Regions from separate parts of the Oceanobacillus iheyensis HTE831 genome, predicted to be linked through region 3. Evidence: a T-box and tRNA genes for the amino acid it is inferred to sense, from the RefSeq annotation. Region 3 holds a T-box; the other regions hold tRNA genes.
What was found. The T-box of region 3 lies ahead of serS (serine--tRNA ligase). A T-box ahead of a tRNA ligase gene usually reads a tRNA of that ligase, here a tRNA-Ser.
Positions count from the first base shown of each region.

Region 1: it has a tRNA-Ser gene. The T-box ahead of serS (serine--tRNA ligase) is inferred to sense a tRNA for this amino acid. The anticodon was not compared.
Region 2: it has a tRNA-Ser gene. The T-box ahead of serS (serine--tRNA ligase) is inferred to sense a tRNA for this amino acid. The anticodon was not compared.

Region 1 covers NC_004193.1:1,956,143-1,961,871, forward strand. The annotation lists gene OB_RS09925 (peptidoglycan D,D-transpeptidase FtsI family protein) at 1-1,011, opposite strand, end outside; gene OB_RS09930 (MFS transporter) at 1,070-2,344, opposite strand; gene sodA (superoxide dismutase SodA) at 2,449-3,060, opposite strand; tRNA gene OB_RS09940 (tRNA-Phe) at 3,230-3,302, opposite strand; tRNA gene OB_RS09945 (tRNA-Ser) at 3,455-3,547, opposite strand; tRNA gene OB_RS09950 (tRNA-Ile) at 3,561-3,637, opposite strand; tRNA gene OB_RS09955 (tRNA-His) at 3,664-3,739, opposite strand; tRNA gene OB_RS09960 (tRNA-Met) at 3,753-3,829, opposite strand; tRNA gene OB_RS09965 (tRNA-Asn) at 3,831-3,905, opposite strand; gene OB_RS09970 (Na/Pi cotransporter family protein) at 4,625-5,729, opposite strand, start outside.
Region 2 covers NC_004193.1:660,754-666,482, reverse strand. The annotation lists gene OB_RS03455 (pentapeptide repeat-containing protein) at 27-659, opposite strand; gene OB_RS03450 (TetR/AcrR family transcriptional regulator) at 911-1,528, opposite strand; gene OB_RS03445 (HXXEE domain-containing protein) at 1,760-2,347, shown strand; gene OB_RS03440 (HXXEE domain-containing protein) at 2,358-3,002, shown strand; tRNA gene OB_RS03435 (tRNA-Leu) at 3,284-3,367, opposite strand; tRNA gene OB_RS03430 (tRNA-Lys) at 3,372-3,447, opposite strand; tRNA gene OB_RS03425 (tRNA-Gln) at 3,827-3,901, opposite strand; tRNA gene OB_RS03420 (tRNA-Asp) at 3,907-3,983, opposite strand; tRNA gene OB_RS03415 (tRNA-Glu) at 4,007-4,078, opposite strand; tRNA gene OB_RS03410 (tRNA-Ser) at 4,098-4,188, opposite strand; tRNA gene OB_RS03405 (tRNA-Asn) at 4,194-4,268, opposite strand; gene OB_RS03400 (SprT family protein) at 4,459-4,911, opposite strand; gene OB_RS03395 (catalase) at 5,215-5,729, shown strand, end outside.
Region 3 covers NC_004193.1:12,537-18,265, reverse strand. The annotation lists gene proC (pyrroline-5-carboxylate reductase) at 1-732, opposite strand, end outside; tRNA gene OB_RS00070 (tRNA-Ser) at 1,249-1,344, opposite strand; gene serS (serine--tRNA ligase) at 1,489-2,763, opposite strand; T-box leader at 2,821-3,046, opposite strand; gene OB_RS00060 (serine hydrolase) at 3,149-4,492, opposite strand; gene guaB (IMP dehydrogenase) at 4,725-5,729, opposite strand, start outside.

The sequences.
Region 1 (5,729 bases), 1.7 Mb from region 3:
ATATTGTTGTTTAACCTTCTTCATTTCATCTAATACTATTTCATCTACTTTTTCCTGAAATTCCATATCAATAGTTAATACAAGGTCTTTTCCTCGTTTCCCTTCAACTACTGTTTCCGTTCCAACTATTGATCCATTTTTTCTTGTCTCATATTGAATCTGTTCTTTTCTTCCTCGCAGGAAATCCTCATATTGTTGTTCTATTCCACTTGTACCTACTCGATCATTACGGCTATATCCTTTACTTAAGTATGCCTGCACATCTTCAGCTGGAATACCCTGCTCTTGACTTGTAATACCTCCCAGGATACTGCTTAGCGTATTATCATAAGGATACAGTCGATCCCAATCTGTTGTCGCATTTATTCCTGGTAATTTATCAAGATTCTCCGCTACAGTAGCATATTCCTCAGCTGATACATCTTCATTCTTTATAACTTGTGGAGTCAATGAATATGCTTTATCTAATTCTTTTTTTATGGCGATAATTTCCATATCGTCATCAGAAAAATCACTGATTTCTTCCTCGGTAATCAACTCTAATGTGTGGTTATATACATCTGCATTATCCATTTCGGAAGTATCTATGTCATTTAACCGTTCGTCTACATCTTTTTGATTTAATAAGTAATAATATTCTCGTTTATCTCTATCTGTGATACGTTTTAAGCGATCTTCCTGACCCATCTCAATATAATCCGCTAACTTTTGGGCTAATTGTAAGCGGTCTTTAGCTTGTACCCCTTTTGGTGGTGTATACGTAATAGAATACATTGCATTATTATCTACAATTACATTTCCATTAGTATCCAAGATTCTTCCTCTTGGGACCGGTACACTTGTCGTATCAATATTGGTTCTCTCAATTTCTTCTTGGTGAGCCTCCCCATTTAATATTTGAACAACCCCTAATTGCAAAATTAATACAGAGAACATCAAAAAGATTGCAAAAAATAATATATTTATCCGAAAGGGAAGTTGGGCTCGTTTCTTTTTAATATCTTTACTCAATGTTTCTTCTCCCCCAATAATTTAGTACAATATTTTCCTCTGTTTGATTTTACCATAATTAACGATTTTTTTCGTCTGTAATTTGCTCTTTTATTAAAATTTCTTTTGGATTCCTTGTCCCTATTTGAATATTTTTAATGAAGAAATAAATAGCGAGATGACCCGCGCCAAAAACTACAAGTAGAATCGGGATGATTTGTTCTTCTTTAAATAATACAATCCCTAATATAAACACGGTTATTGATAGTGCTCTACCTAAATTCAAGAAAATTTCTCGTATTACGATATATTCCACTCGCATTTCAGCAGCTTTATATGCTTTTCCAATTACATCAAAAGTCATTGATACAAATGGGACATTTAATATAGGGTAGGCAATACCGATAATTACTGCATACACCATCAATAAGGAGTAATTCACTTCAAAAATGATGATAAATATGGAAGCAAATAGTAACAAACCACCTAATAATATCGATTTTTTCCTTAAATGGGGCTTTATAAATCTTGCCGCAATTAGATAAAACACAATCGATAAACCAGATAAAAACATATTAAATGTCCCAAGTGCGAGTTCACTATTTGTAACGAGAAACACCCATATTGTGATATAAAAACCAAAAATACCTTCTCTTAAGCCTTGGAAAAAATGAGAATGTAAAATTCTTTTCCAATTTTTGTTTCTCTTCCTTTCTTTTGCGATATGCTTCATTGCAAATAACCCTTTTGACCCTTTCCGTACGATAAAAAAGCTTGCAATCACTGCACAAGCAAATAACAAAAAAGAGATTCCAAAGATTACATTATAACCAACATCATCTACCATATTTGAAATTATAAAGCCTGCTAATAGAGGGCCAACCATACCTGCAAATGAACTTAAAATACCGAACACACCATTAAACATATCTCTTGTATCCGGTTCCGTAATCTCAAAAGTCATAACATGAAAAGCTAACCAAAAAAATCCGTAACCAATACCGATTAAACACCCCAGTATAAAGTTATAATAAGCTGCTAACTCACCAATAAATAATACACATACAAAAAATAAGCAAAGGAAGAGGATACCAACACGCAAAATAAGTATACGATCAATGGATTTGGATAATTTACCTGCCCATACAAACGCAAGAGCCTGAAAAATATAACTAGCTAAATTATAATTAGCAATTGTTATTAATTCTCCAGATTGTTTCCATATATAGACATTAACAAATGTATTAGATAAGAAAATACCGCCTGAATATAATCCACCAATTAATAAAAGAATGATTAAGTCACGATTTTCAATTTTATGTTTTTGAAAAAAATTGTTTATTTGTTGGAACATTAAAAACGACTCCTTCTTTTCCAACTTTATTTTTTGCGAAGGAGTCGTATCTATACAAAAAAAACACGTGAAAATCTTTTCACGTGTTTTAATCTATAATTATATTACTTAGCTTCTTCGTAGTTTTTTGCAACTTGATCCCAATTAACTACATTCCAGAATGCTGAAATGTACTCTGGGCGTTTGTTTTGATATTTAAGATAATAAGCGTGTTCCCAAACATCAAGTCCTAATACAGGAGTTTTTCCTTCCATTAATGGTGAATCTTGGTTTGGTGTGCTTGTAATTTCTAGTTCACCATTGTTAACAATTAGCCAAGCCCATCCAGAACCGAAACGTCCTGCTGCAGCTGCTGCAAATTCTTCTTTGAATTTGTCTAATGAACCAAATTTAGCATTAATTTTATCAGCTAATTCACCTGTTGGCTCACCGCCGCCATTTGGTGATAATAACTTCCAAAATAGGCTATGGTTAGCATGTCCGCCACCATTGTTACGTACTGCAGTTTTTGCATTTTCAGGGACTGCATCAAGATTACTAATTAATTCTTCTACAGACTTACTTTGAAGGTCTGCATGTCCTTCCAATGCATCATTTAATTTAGTTACATACGTGTTGTGATGTTTCGTATGATGAATGTTCATTGTTTCTTTGTCAATTGTCGGTTCCAATGCATCATATGCATATGGTAATTCCGGTAATTCAAATTTTGCCATGTTTATCTTCCTCCTTAAAATAAATGATGTAAAGGTTTATGTCCCTTTATATTAAAAAGACTATCAAAGCTTTTAAGTAGTTGCAAACGATATGCTTTATATTTCCAATGTTTGTAGTTGGTTCCAATTTCAACATACAAAAAAACAAGCAAATGCTTGTTTTTTAAAATGGCTCGGGACGGAATCGAACCGCCGACACAAGGATTTTCAGTCCTCTGCTCTACCGACTGAGCTACCAAGCCGTATTAAATTATAACGTAATCCATTCTAAATCGAATTTCCAGCTTACTATCAATTAGCTCAGAAGTTATATTGCAATTTTAGTTTCATCGATAGTTAATTCGAAATACGTATTTTGAGGTCATTTAGTAATCACTCAAAATAAAAATATGTATGGAGGAGGTAGAGGGATTCGAACCCCCGCGCGGTTTGACCCGCCTCTCGGTTTTCAAGACCGATCCCTTCAGCCGGACTTGGGTATACCTCCGGATTGGTTAAAATGGTGGACCCTGCAGGACTCGAACCTGCGACCGATCGGTTATGAGCCGATAGCTCTAACCAACTGAGCTAAGGGTCCTTCTATTTAATATATGACGTTATTCATGGGGCGACCGGTGGGGATTGAACCCACGAATGCCGGAGCCACAATCCGGTGCGTTAACCACTTCGCCACGACCGCCATGATTATAATATGGTAGCGGCGGAGGGGATCGAACCCCCGACCTCACGGGTATGAACCGTACGCTCTCGCCAGCTGAGCTACACCGCCATGGCTCCACAGGTAGGATTCGAACCTACGACCGATCGGTTAACAGCCGATTGCTCTACCACTGAGCTACTGTGGAATAATCATCAAGTTTTGTTTATGTAATAACAGCAACGAATAATAATTTATCATGTTTAGCAAAATCTGTCAAACATTTTTTTGCGTCTTTGCAAAAGTTTTTATTTCGTTTTTCGACTGCGTTATTTATAATAGCATGTTCTTTTTCATATTTCAACAAAAATATTAATAGATTTTACATTTTTTTATTTTTTTCCGTTGAGACCTGCCTAATTTCATTATTTTGGACATCTCCTAAGTGCTATATCTTGGTATTTATCCCCTTTTTTCGATCTACCTGAAATAAAAGTATACTCTTCGTGTATCTCTATTTGGATTAATACTAAAAGTTTAAACGACACAAAAACTTAACGAGTATGCCCAATAAATAAGAAGGTTTAAAAACTTCTAATACAACTATTGATTTACATAATATATCACAATATCATTATGTGGTACATAATAGTTGGCATTTAAATAAATCCGTTTTTCTTTTTCGTTTCAATTCTTTCTTATTCACCTCTTTCATTTCCCCCTAAACTCCTTAGCGTAAATTGATTTTTTATACTATGATTAGATTCACTAGTCCTCCTTCATGAAAAGCAGTCAGAGAATCATATTTATGCTTGTGAACAGTATACACATTAATCATCAAGAGCATCTGCAAATTAAATTATTTATATTACATTTATTTCCCACAAAAAAATCGTAGAGAAGTTTTACCTCCCTACGATTTATTTTTTATTGCTCGCCTAATACATTTTCTGCAATATTCACTGCATGATCACCAATTCTTTCTAGATTACTTATAATATCTACAAAGACAATCCCTGCTGAACCATTACATAGACCTTCATTCATACGTATGATATGACTTTTACGGAATTTCCGCTCCATTTTATCAATTTGATCTTCCTTTTGAATAACTTCAAGAGCTGCTTCTCTGTCTTTTGATTCTAATGATTCAATTGCTTGTTTTACTGTCATTGCAGTAAGATCAAACATGTTATTTAAATTTTCCATAGCTTGATCTGTTAGAATTACTTTGTTTGACATTTTGTAATCAATTAATTCAACAATATTTTCAAAGTGGTCACCAATACGTTCAATATCTCGTACTGTATTCATTAGAGCTGTGTGTTCGGCACTTTCAACTTCTGATAAAGATGTTGATGCAATTTCAACCAAATAGTCCGTAATTTTTCTATCTAGATTATTTAAAGCACCTTCAATTTGTAACGCCATTTCCGAATTCTTTTCATTTTGAGTTGTCACATATGAATGTGTTTCTTCAAGACCTTTATGAGCATATCCACCCATTCTCACAACTTCAGCTTTAGCTTGATCCAATGCTAAAGAAGAGGACTGCTGGATAAATATTGGATCTAAGTGTTTTGGCTTATATTCAATAATTGTGTCATCGCCAGGTATGAGTTTTGTTACAAACCATGCTAGAGCTGCAATAAATGGAAATTGTAGCACTGTATTAGCAATGTTAAAGCTACCATGTCCAAATGCAATTGTCATTTCAGGATTTAAATTTAGCCAATCTTGTAAAAATGCCACATAATTAGTAAATGGTATTAATAGTAATAGGAAAATCGTTGCCCCTATTAAGTTAAACGTAACATGAGTTAATGCAGCTCTTTTAGCAGCTACTGAAGCACCAATACTAGCAATAATTGCAGTTATAGTTGTTCCTAAGTTATCCCCAAATAAGACTGGTAAGGCTGCTCCTAATTCAATTGCACCTTCAGAATATAATCCTTGTAAAATCCCAATTGTTGCAGATGAACTTTGAACAATTAATGTAAATACTGTTCCTATAACTACTCCTAAGATTGGA
Region 2 (5,729 bases), 650 kb from region 3:
TCTCTCTGACCTTATCAGTCTCAATTCTATTTAATTTTTAAACCTAATAGCGAAGCAAATTGTATCGCTTGAGACGATGATACTATACATCCTTTTAGATTTTTCATTGAAACTGTCAAAAAATCAAAATAAGATGTGCTTATGTCAATTCCTTTTAACGATGTCTCATCAAAGTTTACCCCATTAAGATTGCATGAAAGAAATTCTACTTTTTTAAGCTTACAATCAAAAAGGTCAGCACTTTCTAACTCCGTATTATCAAAAATCACCTTTTCAAGTTTTGAGTTACCGAACAGCCCCATATTTAGAATCGATTCCCGAAATATCGCATTACCGATATAAGAATCTGTTAAGTTACTACCAAGTAACTTACAATTAAGAAACTCAACTCGATTCATGGAGGCATTGCTCAAATTAGCGTTGGATAAATCACAATTCTCAAAGCACACATCGGTAAGATCTATTCGGCTAAAATCCGTATTTGTAAAATTACAGTTCCTAATTACTGTTTTATATAATCGCATTCGATCAAGTACTTCATCGACAAATTCAGAATCGGTAACCATACACATTTCAAATTCCGGATCTTCTAAAAAAAAAATATCTGTAAATCTTCTCGCTTTTAGATCTTCAGGGATTTTGGGTGCATCAATTTTCACTGTATACCAACCTACTTTCACACGAATTTATTTCATTTATAAACTTTCTGGATATAAATATAAGGAAAAGCACGTTCCTTTTCAAGGCTTGACTTTACTACATTTTCTGATACACAGTATTCATTAATACTATCTTTGAGGAAGTAGTTGTGGAAGTACAAAAATATAAATTGTATAACCTTACTTAAATAAACCCTCGTTAGTATAACTATTTTTTTAGAACTACATTTCTAACAATAGCATGTAGTTCATTATTTTTTAATGCCAGCCGCATAATAAGCCCCATTAATTGTAATTGTGGATAGAACTTGCGCCATATGTTCTGGGGATTCTTTTCTTCCACTTTCAATCCATTCTTGAATAACACCCAAATGAGCTGAAGCAATATATGAGACAATATATTTCCCAGGAACTATTGTCTTATCTTCATCAATAATATTGTTGTAATTATTATTAAATATAGAACCCCAAATAAATTCTTTTAATCTTGAATGAAAAGACAGATCACCTTTTGGACTTAGAACTGCTTGTATGAAGTTACTGTTATCATTTATGTATTGAAAAATAATAACTGCTAGTTGAAAAGGTATTTTAGTTGTTCCTGAATGACTAAAATCGTCTATAATTTTAGGGAGGTTTTTTTTAATAAGGCTAGCCATTTCCTCTATTACTTCTTCTTGGCTTTTGATCATTAAGTCATGCTTATCTTCATAATGAACGTAAAAAGTTCCTCGATTTATCTCTGCTTTGTTTGTAATTTCTTTCACAGTAACAGCATCAAATCCTTTATCACGAATCAATTCAACAAAAGCAGTTCGAATTGCTTTCTGAGTCCTTATAATCCTTAAATCTGTATAGTTTTCTTTCATGATACCCTCCCGAAAAAATTAATGAACATAATCCTAAATATGTCTGTTAACCAACATATATCTATTTCTGTCTATTGTATAAAAGTCATTAGCAGAAGACAATATAATTAAACAACATGTTGTTTAATATAGTAATTTCCAACTCATAAAAGAAGGTGAGTATTGATGAATTTTTTAAGAAATCATTGATATAATATCGGGCTAGTATTTTTTATTCTAATTGCTTTTTACATGATTTTCTTCGGTGTTCACACGCTATCCCATATAGAGATTATACTTGTAGCATCTTTTATGGCATTGCTCATTCATCAGTATGAAGAATACGCACTCCCTGGAGGTGCTCCCGTTATAATAAACCGTGCATTGTACGGTGAAACTAAAGATTATGACCGATTCCCAGGAAACAAACAAAGTAGTCTAGTGGTTAATATGTTGGGCTGGTTAGTGTATATCATCCCTATATTCTTTCCACAATTCATATGGTTAGGTCTAGGTTCCATGTTTTTTGGTTTCTTTCAATTTTTAGGTCATGGTATACAAATGAATTTAAAAACAAAAAGTTTTTACAATCCTGGACTTTTAGCTGTTGTTTTACTCCATGTACCAATTGGTATATATTATATGATCTATGTACATTCACAAGGATTAGTAACCGGAATGGACTACTTGTACGGTATTATAGCTTTTGTAATTTCAGTCTTAGTAAGCATCGGACCCGTGAAATTATTGCAAGACAGAAAATCACCATATCCTTTAACTAATGAAGAAATGAATCGTTTTAATATTGTTGAGAAATTAAATAAAAGAGGCGTTAAATAGGAGGTAGATTATGAAGTTTTTGCTAAGGCACTTTTATAATATCAGCGCATTTATAGGGATCGCTATTATCATAGGTACAATTATTTTTTGGTCGGATTTAAGCGTGCTACAAAGGCTCGCTTTATTAAACTTAGCCGTTTTAAATTTTCATTTTTATGAGGAGTTTGGTTTTCCTGGTGGGTTTCCTATGTTCGCTAATACTATGTTTGCTTACAAAGATAGCCCTAGACCTGAAAGATTCCCTCTTAATCAAATGTCAGCATTCCTGACTAATTGGGGAACAGCTGTAGTTTTATATGTGCCACCAATTTTCTTTCCAGATACAATTTGGTTTGGTTTAGCTCCTATACTATTTGGTGGATTTGCCCAACTCATTGTCCATGGCATCGTAAATAATAAAATGCTAAAAAGTTACTATAACGCTGGATTGTTATCAGTTCTTTTAGGACATTTACCAATAGCAATTGTATATATAATTTACATTCAGACTCATAATATGGCTTCCATTTGGGATTATATTATAGGAATTGTTATTATGGTTGTTTGGTATGTTGTAGGCATTCGCATAATTATAAATAAATCACTAGAAGATATGAATTCTCCTTACCCTTTCGCACCAGAAGAAATGGTTCGTTTTAAAAATAATAAGATATAAATTTAGTTTGATGGATTTGAACAGGTTTTCTGGTTCAAATCCATCATTTTTTATTTAAATGATATATTGTACAACTAACCTGCTCTTTAATGGAGTAGAATCTAACGTTTAATCATTGAATGAACACTATCTTTTAATTTAACTTTCACTGACCAATCTAGACTGGTATGCTGAAGTTAATAAACTGGATATTTAGAGAGTATCAGATACTCCTTATTAGTTTTCAACACAAAAATACCAACAGGCTCTCGCCCATTGGTATTACTGGTTTCATATGAAGATGCGGTCAGTGGGATTTGAACCCACACGGGCTATACGCCCACTAGGCCCTCAACCTAGCGCGTCTGCCATTCCGCCACGACCGCAAAATGGTGAGCCATGAAGGATTCGAACCTTCGACCCTCTGATTAAAAGTCAGATGCTCTACCGACTGAGCTAATGGCTCCGATTAAAAATACATGTAAAACAGAAATTATTTAATATACATGTGGTGATTCGTCATGTTGCATGATATTTCAATGAGGCTGCATTCCTCACAAGCCTGCACATATTCGACCTAAGTAATGACCCCTGTATCTTCAAGTTTATTCAAGAAGTATATGCTTCGGGGTTACTCGATGCTAACTCGGCAGAAGTTTCGCTCAAAAAAATGTTCGTCATGTTGCATGACATTTCAATGAGGCTGCATTCCTCACAAGCCTGCACATAGTAGTTATTCAACGATGTTAGCGGCTTGCTCTACCGACTGAGCTAATGGCTCTTAGATAAAAAACAATAAAAAAATACTATTACTGCTAATAGTATTGTACCTTCAAAATAAAAAATGGCTGGGCCACTAGGATTCGAACCTAGGGTACACGGGATCAAAACCCGATGCCTTACCGCTTGGCTATGGCCCAACTTATGGCGGTCCGGACGGGACTCGAACCCGCGACCTCCTGCGTGACAGGCAGGCATTCTAACCAACTGAACTACCGGACCAATGTTTATTTTATTTAGAAGGATGACCCGTACGGGATTCGAACCCGTGTTACCGCCGTGAAAGGGCGGTGTCTTAACCGCTTGACCAACGGGCCATTATTTAAGTAAAAGTAATGGCGGAGAAGGAGGGATTTGAACCCTCGCGCCGCGTAAACGGCCTACACCCTTAGCAGGGGCGCCTCTTCAGCCACTTGAGTACTTCTCCTTTAATGGCTCCACAGGTAGGATTCGAACCTACGACCGATCGGTTAACAGCCGATTGCTCTACCACTGAGCTACTGTGGAATAATAACTATGTATTGCTTCATTGAATAATTACGGCAACGAAAAATATCATACTACATATTTCATTGATTGTCAACAAGTTAATACATATTTTTTTAAATCATCTGTTGTGTTGCTTGTCTCACTAACTGTCAGCTTTATTAATTTAACACGGATAGATATTTATAGTCAATACTTCTGTTGAAAAAAATTAAATTTCCTTTAAACTGCCTCTGCATTTGCCACACCTATACTTTCTCATATTAACCTTTCTTACTCTTTTATACACAAAACCACATTGAATACATTGATATTTATAACGATATTCTCTCTGTTGTGAAGGTAGTGGCGAACAATGCCTTGGAGATCCTGTAGCTTTTAAGAGCTCTTTAAAATCACGATCTCCATGTTTATATCCTTTCCCTTCTATATGAAGGTGATAATGACATAACTCATGTTTTATTATTCCATAAAACTCTTCTTTATTACTCTCTAATACATATTTCGGATTTAGTTCAATTACCCTTTTACTCGGCAGGTATCTTCCACCAGTAGTTCTTAAACGAGTATTGAAATACACCTTGTCTATAAAATGTTTATTAAAATACGTTAAGGATAGCTTATCGACTAATTCGAACAATTCTATATCACTAGGAAGTTTCATTTAAAATTTCACCCTACCTTACCAATAACTATATTTCTAGTTTAATATATATTAGTATCATTTCCTATTATATGAAGCAAAAAAACACACCTATCTAGTTCTATTTTATGTAATAAAAATGCTTCAATTCAAAGATTACGAATACGAACAATCAATAGTTAATTGTTTATCCTCTATACAAATCATTCCTATATTCATTTGTTATTTAAAATAATTGTAATTAAATATTGATTTTTATCTGGAGTATATTATAATATTAAGTGTAGAAGATTTAATACTTAATGAATAGAGAGGAGAATTACATTGAGTAATAAAAGAAACACATTAACAACTGCTTCTGGAGCTCCAGTAGGCGATAACCAAAACTCAATTACAGCTGGTCATAACGGACCTACACTACTACAAGATTTTCATTTACTAGAAAAGCTTGCTCATTTTAATAGAGAACGTATCCCTGAGCGTGTTGTACACGCAAAAGGTGCAGGTGCACATGGATACTTCGAAGTTACAAATGACGAAATATCTAAGTATACAAAAGCTGATTTCCTTAGTGAAAAAGGTAAACGCACGGATATGTTCATCCGCTTCTCTACAGTTGCTGGTGAGCAAGGTTCAGCAGATACTGTACGTGACCCTCGTGGTTTCGCGGTTAAATTTTATACTGAAGAAGGAAACTACGATTTAGTTGGTAACAATACACCTATCTTCTTCATTCGTGATGCGATTAAATTCCCAGATTTTATTCACACACAAAAACGTAATCCACAAACTCATTTAAAAGATAAAGACATGGTATGGGATTTCTGGTCATTATCTCC
Region 3 (5,729 bases):
CATTAATTGCTGGACACCGGCTTCGGTTGTTCCACCAGGACTTGTAATATTTTTTCGAAGTGTTATTGGGTCTCCAGATAATTCTAACATTTTTCCTGCACCGATAACGGTTTGAGCTATTAATTGAGATGCCATTTCTGCATCCAAACCTGCTTCTACAGCTGCTTGTTCCATCGCTTCGACCATATAGTAAAAGAATGCCGGCCCACTGCCAGCGATAGCCGTAACCGTATGCATATCTTTTTCTTTAATAATTGTAGTCATACCAACAGTTTGAAATAATTGTTCTGCAACTGCTAATTGCTCATCAGTAACATAGGATCCTTTTGCAATGGCGGTAGCTGAATATCCAATTAACGCAGAGGTATTGGGCATGGTTCGAATCACTGGTATCTCTTTTTCTAAAATCGCTTCCATTCTTTCCGTTGTAAGTCCTGCAATTACAGAAATCACCATTTGATCAGGACGAATGTATTCTTTCATAAAAGATAATGAGGTTGCAGCGTCTTTTGGTTTCATCGCCAAAATGATAATATCTGCTTGTTTAATGACTTCTTGTTTATTCGTATTTCCTTGAATGTCATAGCCTTCTTCTATTCGTTTTAATCGGTTTATATCACTTTTATTGGTTACGAGTATATTTTCATTTGGGACAATTTGAGCTTTCGTAATTCCAGAAATAATCGCTTCTGCAAGCGAACCTGCTCCCATAAATGCAATCGTTTGATTCATACTCAATATCCTCCTTATCAAGATAGGTTTCAGTCATTTATAAAGGTTGAAAAAAGGTTACATACATGCTGTATATGCCGAATAGATATTACTATTTTAGATGATCTCACTGCCTCCCCACTATTTACAGAAAGCGAATAAAAAAACTGATTACACATCCTTAGTCAAAGGACGGAATCAGTTATCCGCGGTACCACCCTTAATGGTATTATATCACCCAGCTCCATTGATATCGCAGTTCGCTGCGGTTAGCATTACACTAACATACTCCCGGGTAGGTTCATACAGGTAATTGTAGGAATCTTCCAGCCCATGGATTCCATTCTCTACATACAATTATTCAGCTATATTACTTGCCCGTTCCTCGTATTTGTTTACTTAGATTGATTTGTACTATAAGGCTTTCCTAATGTTTTGTCAAGATACGCTCTTATCAAATTACATTATTAACAATAAAACCCCGTTGCAACTGCAACGGGGTTTTTTATCTCCAATATTTATGCGCTAATTTAAAAATGGAGGAGGTAGAGGGATTCGAACCCCCGCGCGGTTTGACCCGCCTGTCGGTTTTCAAGACCGATCCCCTTTCGAGCCAGACTTGGGTATACCTCCCTGAACACAAGAAATAATATAACATGCTTTTTCGAGCATTGTCAACAAAATATAGTAAAAAAATTTATAAAACCTATTTTTTTATATACTCTCTTGATCTAGGGTGTGTTTAACCGAAGATCAAGAGAGCGATTTATTATTAGTTTACCCAATAATTTCTTTTCCACCCATGTATGGACGTAAAACTTCAGGTACGACGACAGTACCATCTTCTTGCTGATAATTTTCTAAGATTGCTGCTACTGTACGTCCAATCGCTAAACCAGAACCATTTAATGTATGCACAAATTCCGGTTTCCCATTTGCTTCACGTCGGAAACGAATACCTGCACGTCGTGCTTGGAAATCCTCAAAATTAGAGCAAGAAGAAATTTCTCGGTAAGTTTCTTGACTTGGAATCCATACTTCAATATCGTATTTCTTCGCAGCGGTAAATCCTAAATCTCCTGTACACATACTCATTACGCGGTATGGAAGTTTTAACAGTTGTAATACTTTTTCTGCTTCCCCTGTTAACCTTTCTAATACGTCATAAGAGTCCTCTGGTTTTACGAAATTAACTAGTTCTACTTTATTAAACTGATGTTGGCGAATTAATCCACGTGTATCGCGTCCAGCAGATCCAGCTTCAGAACGAAAGCTAGCACTGAATGCTACATACTTTTTAGGGAGGTCATCGATTCCAAGTATTTCTTCTCGATGATAGTTAGTCACTGGTACTTCTGCTGTTGGAACCATAAAATAATCCCATTCTTCTAATTTAAACGCATCCTCTTCAAATTTAGGAAGCTGCCCTGTTCCAGTCATACTTGAACGATTTACAATGTATGGTGGAAGCATTTCTTGATAGCCATGCTCATCTGCATGTAAATCCATCATAAAGTTCCATAATGCTCTCTCTAGTCTTGCACCTAAGCCTTTATAAAAAACAAAACGACTTCCTGTTACTTTACCCGCACGCTCAAAATCTATAATGTCTAGATTTGTCGCAACATCCCAATGAGGTAGTGCTTCAAAAGCAAAATTAGGCGCCTCTCCCCATTTTCTTGCTTCAATATTATCTTCTTCATCTTCACCAACAGGAACGCTCTCATGAGGCAAATTTGGAATCGACAGCATGATTTGTTCTAGTTTTTCTTCAATATCCTTCAATTGTTTATCCAGTGTAGCAATTTCTTGGCCAACTTCTCGCATCTCTTTAATTGCAGGTTCAGCATCTTTTTTCTCTCTTTTAAGTTCAGATATTTTCTTTGTAGCTTCATTTCGTTGAGCCTTTAACTTCTCTGTTTCTGCAATTAATTGACGACGATTCGTATCTAGTTCACCAAATTTATCTAAATCTGCTAAATCTTCTCCACGATGCTGTAAACGTTGCTGTACTTCTTCAAAATTTTGGCGTAGATATTTCATATCTAACATGTTCTAATTCCTCCTTTAATATATAACAAATCAAAACAAAAAACTCCCGTCCCTGTAAAAAGGGACGAGAGTATTAATTCCCGCGTTGCCACCCTGATTGAAGGCATATTAATACCTTCCGGCTCTACTAACTTTTAACGGTGTCTGCCGTGCTTACTTACAGAAACAATTCTTTCATAAGCATGTTCAAGGATGGATTCATTATAGTTGAACGTCAATTTCCACCAGCCATTGACTCTCTATAGAACAAACTATCACTACTATTTCCTATCGTTACATTTCTACGTTTATTATGGTATATCATAATCAATTTTTACCAACATTGCAATACCTTATACACAAGTTAATAAGATTGCCTAATTAGTTTTTATTCAAGACCGGAAATTTAGCTAAATAAACCTTTAATCCAATCAACGGCACTTGTAAATATATTTACAAAGAAGTCTCCAATTGCTTGTAGTGTCAGCATAAACCAATTTGATTTCTCCACTGCTTCATCCGTTACAAGCGTGAATTCTCCAGTATTTGAACCGGCATCACTAATATATCCATAATCTTCTGTTTCACCATCATAGACAAGCTTCGCTGTTCCAATTGCTTCATTCGCTTCTACAGGAGCAACTAATTCACCATCTTCATTCAATCGATCTTGATCTATGTTATATTCTAAATGATATAAATCTTTTTCATCTGCTTTAATAGGTACACTCACACTATCTTGAAGTGATATCGACACTTGATCTTCTTTCCCTTTTGCTACTGGGATCGTTTCATGTCCTTCTTCTTGATAGCCTGCTGAGAATAGCTCTGTATTTTCAAAATTAGAGAAACCATAGTCTAATAATTTTGCTGTCTCTTCAAATCGTTCTGTTTCACTTCCGGTTTTCATTACAACCGTAATTAATCGTTGTCCATTACGTTCCGCAGTTCCTGTAAAACTATAACCAGCTAAATCCGTAAAGCCGGTCTTTAACCCATCGACACCTTCATAATAATACGATGCTAGATTATCTCCTTCATGTGGTAACATATAGTTCCAGTTATTGATGGTCTGTCCACCAAAATCGGTTTGCGGAATGCTAGAAATTTCTAATGCTTCTTCATAATCATTAACTAAATGATAGCCTAATAAAGCTGCTGAACGTGCAGATAGTAGATTCGTATCGTTCGGGTTTGTTCCCTCCGGATAATTATCACCTAAATCTTCATTATCTAGTCCAGTAGAGTTTACAAACTTAAATTCTTGTAAGCCCATCTCTTCGCCTTTTTCGTTCATCATTTTAACAAATTCAGATTCAGAGCCAGCAATTAGTTCTGCTAATGCGATCGTTGTTGCATTATCAGAGTTAATCGCCATCGCTTCATATAATTCTTTTACTGTATATTCCTGCTGTTGTCTTAATCCAACACCGGAAAAAGAATTATTTGCGGATATACTATATGGATAATCACTAATTTCTGTTGTTGTATCCCATGTGATATCGCCGTTTTCAATTGCTTCCCAAACAAGATATTCTGTCATCATTTTTGTCATGCTAGCAGGAGGTAACGCAACATCAGGATTTTTTGCATACAGGACTTTTCCTGTTTCACCATCCACGAGTATTGCTGATTCAGATTCTAGGTCTAATTCATTTGCTTGGACAGTTGTAGTGGCTGTCAACATGGATGTAAATACGAGGATGCTTGCTACCGCTAACAGTAAAACTTTGTTAATTTTATTTCTCAATTTCTTGTACCTCCATCATAAGTATCGCTATATTACATAATACTATGTATTCTGCTTAGCACCTATCATATTTTAACATAGCAGTAATAAAAAAAATAGATGAGGATTGTCCCCCCACCTATTTTAATCTAGGAATATGGCAATTATATGGCAAAGTGAAGTTTATTTACATTTTTATTAAAAAATGATGATATTCATTTTACCGTACAATTTGTTTTCAAAGAAGTTTAGCTTATAAAGTATAGTTTGGTGCTTCTTTCGTAATTTGAACATCATGCGGATGACTTTCACGTAAACCTGCATTTGTGATACGAATAAATTTACCATCATTACGAAGGGCCTCAATTGATTTTGTACCACAGTATCCCATACCAGAACGAAGGCCACCAACAAGCTGATGGAACGTGTCACTTAATGGTCCTTTATAAGCTACACGACCTTCAATACCTTCTGGTACAAGTTTTTTGTTTTGTGATTCACTTTGGAAATAACGATCTTTGGAACCAGCTGCCATGGCGCCAACTGAGCCCATTCCACGATATACTTTATATTGACGTCCTTGGAAAATTTCTGTTTCTCCTGGGCTTTCCGATACACCTGCGAACATGCTTCCGATCATAACTGCATGTGCACCAGCTGCTAGAGCTTTTACAATATCGCCGGAGTACTTAATTCCTCCATCTGCAATAACCGGAACACCATACTCTGCCGCAGCTAAAGCACAATCATGAACTGCAGTGATTTGTGGTACCCCTACTCCAGCTACAACACGAGTTGTACAAATAGATCCAGGTCCAATTCCTACTTTAACTACCGATACACCTGCTTCGATTAATGCTTTAGTTCCTTCTGGGGTAGCTACATTACCAGCAATGATTTGAAGGTCTGGATAGGCTTGACGTACTTTTTTCAATTGTTCTAATACACCTTGTGAATGTCCATGAGCTGTATCGATAACGATTGCATCAACACCAACACTTACAAGTTTTTCAATACGTTTCATTGCATCTCCAGTTACTCCAACAGCCGCTCCAACAATTAATCTACCTTGAGCGTCTTTTGCTGAATTTGGGAATTCAATGACTTTCTCAATATCTTTAATTGTTATAAGTCCTTTTAATATATTTCGATCATCTACAAGTGGAAGTTTTTCAATTTTATATTGTTGAAGTAATTTTTCTGCTTCCTGTAACGTTGTTCCAACAGGAGCCGTTACAAGATTTTCACTTGTCATTAC